One region of the Rhodobacter sp. 24-YEA-8 genome, then DNA from elsewhere that is predicted to be linked to it. Evidence: riboswitches for the same ligand, from Rfam matches in the RefSeq annotation. Region 1 holds a riboswitch; the other holds the start of a gene.
What was found. Region 1 has a riboswitch for cobalamin ahead of BLW25_RS16890 (DUF1852 domain-containing protein). Riboswitches for the same ligand answer to the same signal wherever they lie in the genome.
Positions count from the first base shown of each region.

Region 2: another riboswitch for cobalamin. It lies ahead of BLW25_RS14065 (CbtB domain-containing protein); the one in region 1 lies ahead of BLW25_RS16890 (DUF1852 domain-containing protein).

Region 1 covers NZ_FNSK01000002.1:79,437-84,153, forward strand. The annotation lists partial or broken gene BLW25_RS16885 (IS3 family transposase) at 1-363, shown strand, start outside; cobalamin riboswitch at 783-983, shown strand; gene BLW25_RS16890 (DUF1852 domain-containing protein) at 1,140-2,123, shown strand; gene BLW25_RS16895 (methionine synthase) at 2,147-3,175, shown strand; gene BLW25_RS16900 (helix-turn-helix domain-containing protein) at 3,219-4,664, opposite strand.
Region 2 covers NZ_FNSK01000001.1:2,894,823-2,899,539, forward strand. The annotation lists gene cobF (precorrin-6A synthase (deacetylating)) at 122-880, shown strand; gene BLW25_RS14060 (CbtA family protein) at 898-1,695, opposite strand; gene BLW25_RS14065 (CbtB domain-containing protein) at 1,697-1,867, opposite strand; cobalamin riboswitch at 1,899-2,086, opposite strand; gene cobA (uroporphyrinogen-III C-methyltransferase) at 2,134-2,853, opposite strand; gene BLW25_RS14075 (cobyrinic acid a,c-diamide synthase CobB) at 2,850-4,145, opposite strand; gene cobM (precorrin-4 C(11)-methyltransferase) at 4,142-4,717, opposite strand, start outside.

The DNA.
Region 1 (4,717 bases):
GAGGCGTTGAACGAGGCCATCCACCGGTTCGGCGCGCCCACAATCATGAACACTGACCAAGGCAGCCAGTTCACGTCCTTCGCTTGGACAGATCGGCTGAAACGCGTCGGAACCCGCATCTCGATGGACGGCAAGGGGCGGTGCATCGACAATGTCTTCATCGAGCGCCTGTGGCGGTCCCTGAAATACGAATGCGTCTATCTGCATGCCTGGGAGACCGGGTCTCAGGCAAAGGCCGCAATCGGATCCTGGGTCAGCTTCTATAACCATCGGCGGCCACACACTGCCCATGGCGGGTTGCCCCCCGCCGTGGTCTACTTCAACAGCATCGAAACCGACCGGCAGGCACAGGCAGTAGCTTAAACATCCTCGAAAACTGTCCAAGCATCGGGGAGTAGCTCAAGGTGCTGTGGCCGCACATATCCATCCCGCGTGACAGCCAGATCGCAGGACTATGCAAGGCGCGATGGCCATATAGGCTGAAACCGGACGGCCAGGCAGCCTGTTTCAGGTGATGCACCCGGGGCGTTGCGAGATTTCGCCAACCGGATTGCGCCAGCTTTGAAAAAGACCGGCTAAATATAGGCCGGAACGGTGCAAATCCATATGAATTCGGTCAGATTCACCTGGCGCGCAGAAGCACCTTCCGGCACAGGTCCAGCTGCAAGGGGGATTTCGAGAAAATTCGTCTGAGCCTGATCTCTTACACTACCGGTTTCGCTCATGATATTCATGAATATAATCTGCCTTTGAAATCGTTGACATTCCCTGGCTCCCAAAGGATTTTATCACTTGATTCAGGTGCCGGGGGAAGCCCCGGTTAAAAGGGAATCCGGTAAGGCCAGTGCCAAATCCGGAGCTGCCCCCGCAACTGTGAGCGGCGAGCCTGTCCGAAAAGCCACTGGCGCATATGCTGCGCCGGGAAGGCCGGACAAGGTTACGACCCGCAAGTCAGGAAACCTGCCTGGATTGATCACCTGTTCCGGCCGCGGTGGGCGTGTCGGGAGCGGCCGTTCCGCAAAGGTGACTGCAAAGGCCCGTGTGACATCTGTCGCCCGGGGCCGGCTTCGCGACATCCGTCGCGGAGTGTCTGTGGTTTTACGGCCTGTCTTTTCAGGCCGCTCAGAAGGCATGTCACAATGACAGAAGGTTTCACTTTCAGGGTTACGAAGATTGGCTTCGACGAGAATTACATTCCCGCCGAAAATACGCGCATCACCACCAATTTTGCCAATCTTGCCAGAGGGGAACATCGCCGGGAGAATTTGCGAAACACTCTGGCGATGATCACTAACCGGTTCAATTCTCTGGCGGGTTGGGACAACCCTGAAGGTGACCGGTATTCCGTCGGGGTTGAGATCATATCTGTCGACATGGATATGGGGGATGCCGAAACTGCGGGCGTTTTCCCGATTATTGAGATTTTGAAGACAAAAATCCTTGATCACAAGAGCCGTAAGGTCATTGATGGGGCCGCGGGGAATAATTTCTCTTCATATGTACGGGACTATGATTTCAGCATAGCGCTCCCCGAGTATAATAAAGGGAGATCCGTTTTCGCCGCGCCAGAAGGTTTTGGAAACCTGCATGGAAATCTGTTCAGGAGTTTCGTTAAATCTGAGGTATATCGTCAGAATTTCAGCAAAACACCTGTGATATGTCTCAGTGTGTCAAGCAACAGAACCTATATTCGAACCGATATCACTCATCCTATTCTTGGTGCTGAATACAGGCAGGATGAAGCATCTCTGACCGACAGATATTTTGCAAAAATGGGAATGAAGGTTCGCTGTTTCATGCCGCCGGGCGCCGTAGCCCCCCTGGCATTTTATTTCATGGGGGATCTTCTGGCTGATTATACAAATCTGGAAATGATCAGTGCCATCAGCACGATGGAGACATTCCAGAAGATCTATCGCCCGGAAATCTACAACGCCAATGCCGCCGCGGGCAGCTGCTATCACCCAAGCCTGAAACATCAGGACTATTCTCTGACGCGGATTGTCTATGACCGCGAAGAGCGCAGTCGTCTGGCGCTGGAGCAGGCCAGGTTCGCGGAAGAGCATTTTATCAGGCCGCATCAGGCCAGGCTTTCGCAATGGTCAGCCAGTTTCGCGCTTTGACAGAATAAAAAAGGTCCCCCACTATGAATAAACTTCTTCCCACCGCCACTGCCGGCAGCCTTCCCAAACCGTCCTGGCTGGCCGAGCCCGAGAAACTCTGGTCGCCCTGGAAACTGGAAGGGGAAACACTTGCTGAAGGCAGGCAGGATGCGTTGCGCCTTGCGCTGGACGATCAGCAGCAGTCGGGCATCGACATTGTGAGCGATGGCGAACAGACCCGCCAGCATTTCGTCACCACGTTCATCGAACATCTTGAAGGCGTTGACTTTGAGAAACGAGAAACCGTAAGGATCCGGGATCGTTATGATGCCAGCGTGCCGACCGTCACCGGTGCCGTGGCGCGCAGCAGACCGGTTTTTGTCGAGGATGCAAAATTCCTGCGGCAGCAGACAAAACAGCCGATCAAATGGGCGCTGCCCGGCCCCATGACCATGATCGACACGCTCTATGATGCTCATTACAAAAGCCGGGAAAAGCTTGCCTGGGAGTTTGCAACAATCCTGAATCAGGAGGCGCGCGAACTGGAAGCCGCAGGCGTCGATATCATCCAGTTTGATGAGCCCGCCTTCAACGTGTTTTTCGATGAGGTCAATGACTGGGGGATTTCTGCACTGGAGCGGGCAGTTGAAGGTCTGAAATGCCAGACCGCAGTTCATATCTGCTATGGTTACGGCATCAAAGCCAATACGGACTGGAAGAAGACACTCGGCACCGAATGGCGTCAATATGAAAAGATCTTCCCGAAGCTGCAGGCGTCAAGCATCGATATGATTTCGCTTGAATGCCATAATTCGCATGTGCCGATGGATCTGATTGAACTGATCCGGGGCAAGAAGGTGATGGTTGGTGCCATCGATGTGGCTTCCGAACGGGTCGAGACGCCGGAGGAAGTGGCCAATACGCTGCGCAAAGCGCTGCAATTCGTAGATGCCGAAAATCTTTGCCCCTGCACCAATTGCGGCATGGCACCGCTGCCGCGCCATATCGCAAGGGCAAAGTTGCAGGCTCTGGGTGCCGGTGCCGAGATTATCCGCAAAGAACTGCAGGCATAATCAGATCGCATCGCCATGCCGCCGGAGAAACGCCGGCGGCATGTTACTCTTCCCCAAAGCGGTAGATCGCGAGGCTTCTTTCGCGTTCATTCACCGCAAGCGGCCGGTTGATCGGCGCGTGAGCGCGGGCGGCGCAGTCGCGACGTTCGCAAAGATAGCAGTTCAGCCCGATCTCGACCGGTTTCGATCTGACAAGGTCGATTCCGTCCGCATAGATCAGGCGCGGCGCATAGGCGGTATCGCAGCCAAGCCCGATCGCAAGCCGCTGCGCCGGTTGCCCCTGCATGCCGCCCGCGCGGGTCACGGTGCGCGCAACCGAAAAATAACTCGCGCCTTCGGGCATGCGGATCAGCTGTGTCTGTACCTGATCGGGCGTCTCGAAAGCGCCATGGATGTTCCAGAGCGGGCAGGTGCCACCAAAGCGCGAGAAGGGGAACCGCCCCGCCGAAAAGCGCTTTGAGATATTTCCCGCCCGGTCCACCCGCACGAAGAAGAACGGGATGCCCCGCGCACCCTCGCGTTGCAGCGTCGACATACGATGCGCGGTCTGCTCGAAACTGGTGCCAAAGCGGTGGGACAGCAATTCGACATCATAGCGCGTTGTTTCACAGGCGCCGAGGAAACGCCCATAGGGCATCACCAGGGCTGCGGCGAAGTAATTGGCAAGGCTGACGCGCATCAGGGTGAAAGCCGACGGAGCGGTCAGTCCGGCCTCCTCCACCAGCCGCGCGATCAGCGGCTCCTGCTCCAGGCGCGCCAGCAGAACGCCGATCTGAAAGCGCCGGCTCGACTGGCGCAACAGCTCAGAGAGCATCAGCTCCTTGCGATGCAGGTCAAAGCGCCTGAGATGCCCCCCCATCACATCTGCCGGCAGGATACGCGTGCGGATGCCATGCGCCGAAAGCCGGGCCGAGAGGGCCACATGCGGCTCGCTGCGATGGAGCTGCAATTCCGCCGCCAGCGACTCGGCGGCGCGGTCGAGCGCATCGACATGATTGCCGCGGGCGTAGAACCAGGCCCGTACTGCCTCGGCCGGGCGCGAACTTTCCGAAAGGACCTCGACCTTGTCGCGATCGGTCAGCGGGTTGTCATCCGCCATCGGGCGCAGGACGGCCTCGCGGTGGCGGTCATGCAGCTGCACAAAGGCCCGTGCGAGCCGGGGTGAGGCCTGGAGAATGGCCTCGATCTCGACCTTCGGGATCTGCCCGGCCCCAAGCAGCGGATCTTTCAGCGCTGCGTTGAAATCTGCGGCCAGCTGCGCGTCACTGGCCGGGGCAAGTTCCGAGATGTTCAGATCGTAGATTGCCGCGAGTTTCATCAGAAACTGTGCCGAGGCGGGACGCTGATCAGCCTCGATCAGGGTGATGTAGCTTGCCGAAACGCCAAGCTCGGTTGCCATCTGCGCCTGGGTCAGCCCCAGCGATTGCCGCAGCACCTTCAGACGCTGTCCGATGATCAGCTTTTCGCCCCGTTTGCCCTCGCCTGTCATGTCATTCCTCGCATCCCGCTTGTGACAAACCTTACAGATCTTGCAAGGGTAAT
Region 2 (4,717 bases), on a different contig from region 1:
GGCGTATTTTGACTAGGAGAAACGGAGCAGCGGCTTTGCTGTCCGTCGCATGATATGCGCGATGGGTTTTCTTCCGGTCCACAACCTGATTTCTGGGCCGTGAAAGCAGCAGGGGGCAGCGATGGAACTGGTTCTGATCGGCATTGGTACCGGCAATCCGGACCATCTCACCTTGCAGGCCGTGAAGGCGCTGAATGCGGCTGATCTGATCCTGATCCCCGAGAAGGGTGAAGACAAAGCCGATCTTGCCGATCTGCGCCGCCAGATCTGCGAGGATCTCGTGACGCGGCCCGGGGTGATCGTCGCGGGCTTTGCCATGCCGGTGCGGGATCCGGCCAATCCCTCTTACCTTGCGCGGGTGAATGACTGGCATGATGCGATTGCCGGCGCATGGGCGGCGGCGATTGACGCGCATCCTGGCGTAAAGCGGGTGGCGCTGATGGTCTGGGGCGATCCCGCGCTTTACGACAGTACCCTGCGGATTGCCGCACGGCTGGGCAGGCTGCGCGAAGTCTCGGTCTCGGTGGTGCCGGGGATCATGTCACCGCAGGTGCTGGCCGCTGCGCATCGCATTCCGCTCAACGGGCTTGGCGCGCCGTTTCTGGTGACGACAGGGCGGCGGCTGCGCGAAGAAGGCTGGCCCGAAGGCGTCAACCGGCTGGTGGTGATGCTGGATGGCGGCTGTGCCTTTCAGGATCTGGCGCCCGAAGGCATCTCGATCTGGTGGGGCGCCTTTGTCGGCATGGCGAATGAGATCACCGAAGCCGGCCCCCTGGCCGAGGCGGGGCCGCGTATCCTCGCCCGGCGCGAAGCGGCGCGGACCGAGCACGGCTGGCTCATGGATATCTATATTCTGGACCGGACATCCCCGGCGGCATAAGCCGCCGGGAAGCTGGTTTATGCCTCGCGGCCACGGCTCCAGAGCGCGGCTGCGAAAAGGCCGAGCAGCGTCCAGACCGCAAGACCGACCCCGATGGCGCGGCCGGCGAATTGCGCAGCCAGTTCGGGCGGCGTCGGGCCGGTGAACTCATGCGGATGCGGCGCGCCGACGATATGGGGCGCGAGGATCAGCAGGATCGCCGCCGCCCAGACCACCCAGTTCCGACCGAAGGCGATGAGCCAGAGACCGATGGCGGTCGCAATCACTGTCGCCACCCACCAGATCGCGCGGGCGTTGACATCGGCCGCGGCCATGCCCGGAAGCTCGGGCGAGAGGCCGAAAGCCGGCGCCATCTGCACCGCGACAAAGCCCGCGATCCCCCAGAGAAGGCCCTGGCGTGCGGTGACCCGGTTGCCATTATTCTCAGACAGGGCCATCGCCGCGACCAGCAGCAGCCCGTAGCCGGCATAGACCATAATCGAGAACAGGATCGACAACCCGTCACGGGCTGCGTCAAAACCGATACCGGGGATCTCTGCCGCCTCGCCATGGTCATGCGCGGCTTCGGACCCATGATCATGGCCCGCTTCTGCCGCAGGCGCGGCCTGAGGCTCTGTCTGCGGCTCTGTGGTTTCCGACGCCGGTTCTTCACCGTGATGATGGTCTGAGGCCGCCGCGAAATGAGTGCGCTCGCCGCCCTCATAAAGCTCGGCATGAAGCAGCACGGGCTGCACGAAAACAAGCTGCAACAGGGCGGCAATCAGCCCCGCTGCAGCGCCAGCGATCAACGCGCTGGTCAGCAGTCTTTGCAACATATCAGTGGCAGGGGAATCCGACCGCGTGACGCACATCATGGGCGGCGTCATGCAGGGTTTCCGACTGGGCGAGGCCAGCGACGAAGATCAGCGCAGCACCCAAAAGCGCCACGACGAGGATATTCGCCAGTTTGACATCAGCCTTCGCGCCTGAGCGGGCAATGGTGGACATATGAGTTACTCCTTGCCGTCATCCCCGACGGCGGTTCCATCAGTGCGAAGGTCGGTCTCCTGACTTGCAGGTCACAGCCTCTGCCCTCCTTCCCATGGATTGCTCCACAGTGGTTAACGGGGTCGGCTCGCTGCGCACAGTCGCGGGGGCGGTCGGGTCGGGGAATCCCCCGCCCTGTTCCCATGCCGGTCGCCCGGCACCTTCACAATATCGAGAGTGACAGGCGCATGACGCCCGGTCAAGTCGCGCGCGCCACTTCGCACCCGTCAGGTCGCCAGCGCACCATAAAGGATAAGAGTCGGTGCCGGGTCGGGGGCCGCCCCCTCCAGACGCGCGGCCAGACCCGCGACGGTATCGCGGCGAAAGGCCTGCGCCGGGGTCGAGACGCCTTGGGCCATCAGCGCGGGCGTCTCGGGCGGCAACCCGGCAGCGACCAGCTTTGCCGCCAGCTGCGGAAATGTCGCCCGCGCCATGAAGACCGAGGTGACAGCCTGCGGATCGGCCAGTGCTGCCCAATTAAGACTTTCGGGCAGCGCCCCTGTCACGTCATGGCCGGTGACGAATTGCACCCGGCGCGCATTGACCCGCCGCGTGAGCGGGATCCCCGCCGCCGCCGCCGCCGCCGAAGGCGCGGTGACGCCGGGCACGATCTCATAGCCGATCCCGGCCTCGCGCAAAGCTGTGATCTCTTCTTCAAGCCGCCCGAACATACCGGAATCGCCGGATTTCAGCCGCACCACCTTCAGGCCCGAACGCGCATGATCGACCAGGAGCCGGCTGACATGATCCTGGCGCGGCGAGGCGCGCCCCGCCCGCTTGCCGACCGAAATCAGATCCGCCTCCGGCGCCGCCAGATCAAGGATCGGCCCGGCAGAGAGGTCGTCATAAAGCACCACATCCGCCGCTTGCAGCCGTTTGACCGCGCGCAGGGTCAGCAGATCGGGATCGCCCGGGCCAGAGGAGACAAAGCTGACGATCTCGCTCATGTGGCGGCTCCGATCAGGTGGAAGAAGGTGCCGGTGACAAGGCCTTTGCGCGATCCGGTTTCGGGGACCGGCGCGCTTTCGGCATCAGTCACGCGGGCAAGGGGCGCATCGGGCTGGGCGAGAATGGTCGAATAATGGAACTCATGCCCGCGCAGCCTCGCACCCGCCACATGGCCCGGGATCGGCGCGGAAAGCGCGGCCAGCCGGTAGCCCAGATGCATCCTGCGCTTTTCATACGAGGTCACAAGACCGAGGAGCCCGGCCATCTGATGCCGGGTGCCGGATGCATCGACCAGCGCCTCGCCCAGAACCATATAGCCGCCGCATTCGCCATGCACCGGCTTTGCCGCCGCGAAATTCCTGAGGCCCGCAAGAAAAGCTGATGCCGCCGCGATCCGGCCCGCATGCAGTTCGGGATAGCCGCCGGGCAGCCAGCAAAGATCGGCTTCCGGCGGCGCTTCATCGGCCAGGGGCGAAAATGGCAGAATCTCGGCCCCCTGCGCGTGCCAGGCATCCAGCAGATGCGGATAGGTGAAAGAAAACGCCTCATCCCGCGCCAGCGCAATGCGCTGGCCGGGCGGTTTCGGCAGCTCTCCCGCCGGGGTGCTCACGCCGCCCGCCGCCGCCGCGCGCAGGGCCGCAAGATCGGTATGTTCGCGCAAAAAACTCGCATAGTCACTGATGGCGCGTTCAAGATCGGGGTGCTCGACCGCCTGAACCAGACCCAGATGCCGCTCTGGCAGGGTCAGGTCGCCGCGCCTGGGCAGCGCGCCGAAAACCGGCAGCCCGACCGCCTCCATCCCCAGCCGGCAGAGCCGTTCATGCCGGGGCGAGGCCACACGGTTCAGGATCACGCCCGCGATTTTCACGTCCTTGCGATAGGCCGCCATCCCGGCCGCCATCGCCGCGACCGTCTGCGCCGCCCCCGAGACATCCAGCACCACCACGACCGGCCAGCCGGTCAGCGCCGCGATATCGGCACTGGCGCCGGTTCCGGTCTCGCCCGCGAATGCCACGCCGTCGAAGAGCCCCATCGAGCCCTCGGCCAGCGCCAGCGCGCCGCCCCGCGCCAGCTGCGCCCCGATCAGCCCGGGCGCCATCGCCCAGCTGTCGAGATTGAAGCTCGACCGTCCCGAAGCCGCGAGGTGAAAGGCCGGGTCGATGTAATCGGGCCCGCATTTATAGGGCTGCACCGCCACGCCGTCATCGCGCAATGCGCGCAAAAGACCCAGCATCACCGTCGTCTTGCCCGCGCCGGAGCGCGGGGCGGATATGATCAGCCCTTTGGTCACAGCTTCACCGCATCGGCCCGGCCCGCACGGAAACGGCGGTCATAATCGGTGGAATACAGGCTCGATTCGATGAACCCTTCCTGCCCTAAAGACGGGCCAACGAGGATCAGCGCCGTGCGCTCCATCGTGTCGCCGATCAGTCCGGCGATGGTTGCGAGTGTGCCGCGCACCACCCGCTCATCCGGCCAGGAGGCGCGCCAGACCACGGCCACCGGGCAATCGGCCCCGTAATGCGGGGTGAGTTCCGCCGTGGTTTCCCCGAGCCGGTGGATCGAGAGGTGAATGGCCAAAGTCGCGCCGGTGGCGGCGAAGGATTCAAGCTTTTCACGTTCGGGCATAGCGGAGGCGCGGCCAGGGGTGCGGGTCAGAACGAGGCTCTGGGCAAGGCCCGGCAGCGTCAGCTCCATCCCCAAAGTCGCGGCGGCAGCTGCGAAAGAGGGCACGCCCGGCGTCACATCATAGGGGATGCCCTCGGCCTTCAGGCGGCGGATCTGTTCACCCATCGCCGACCAGACCGAGAGATCGCCGGAATGCAGCCTTGCGACATCAAGGCCTGCCTCATGTGCGGCACG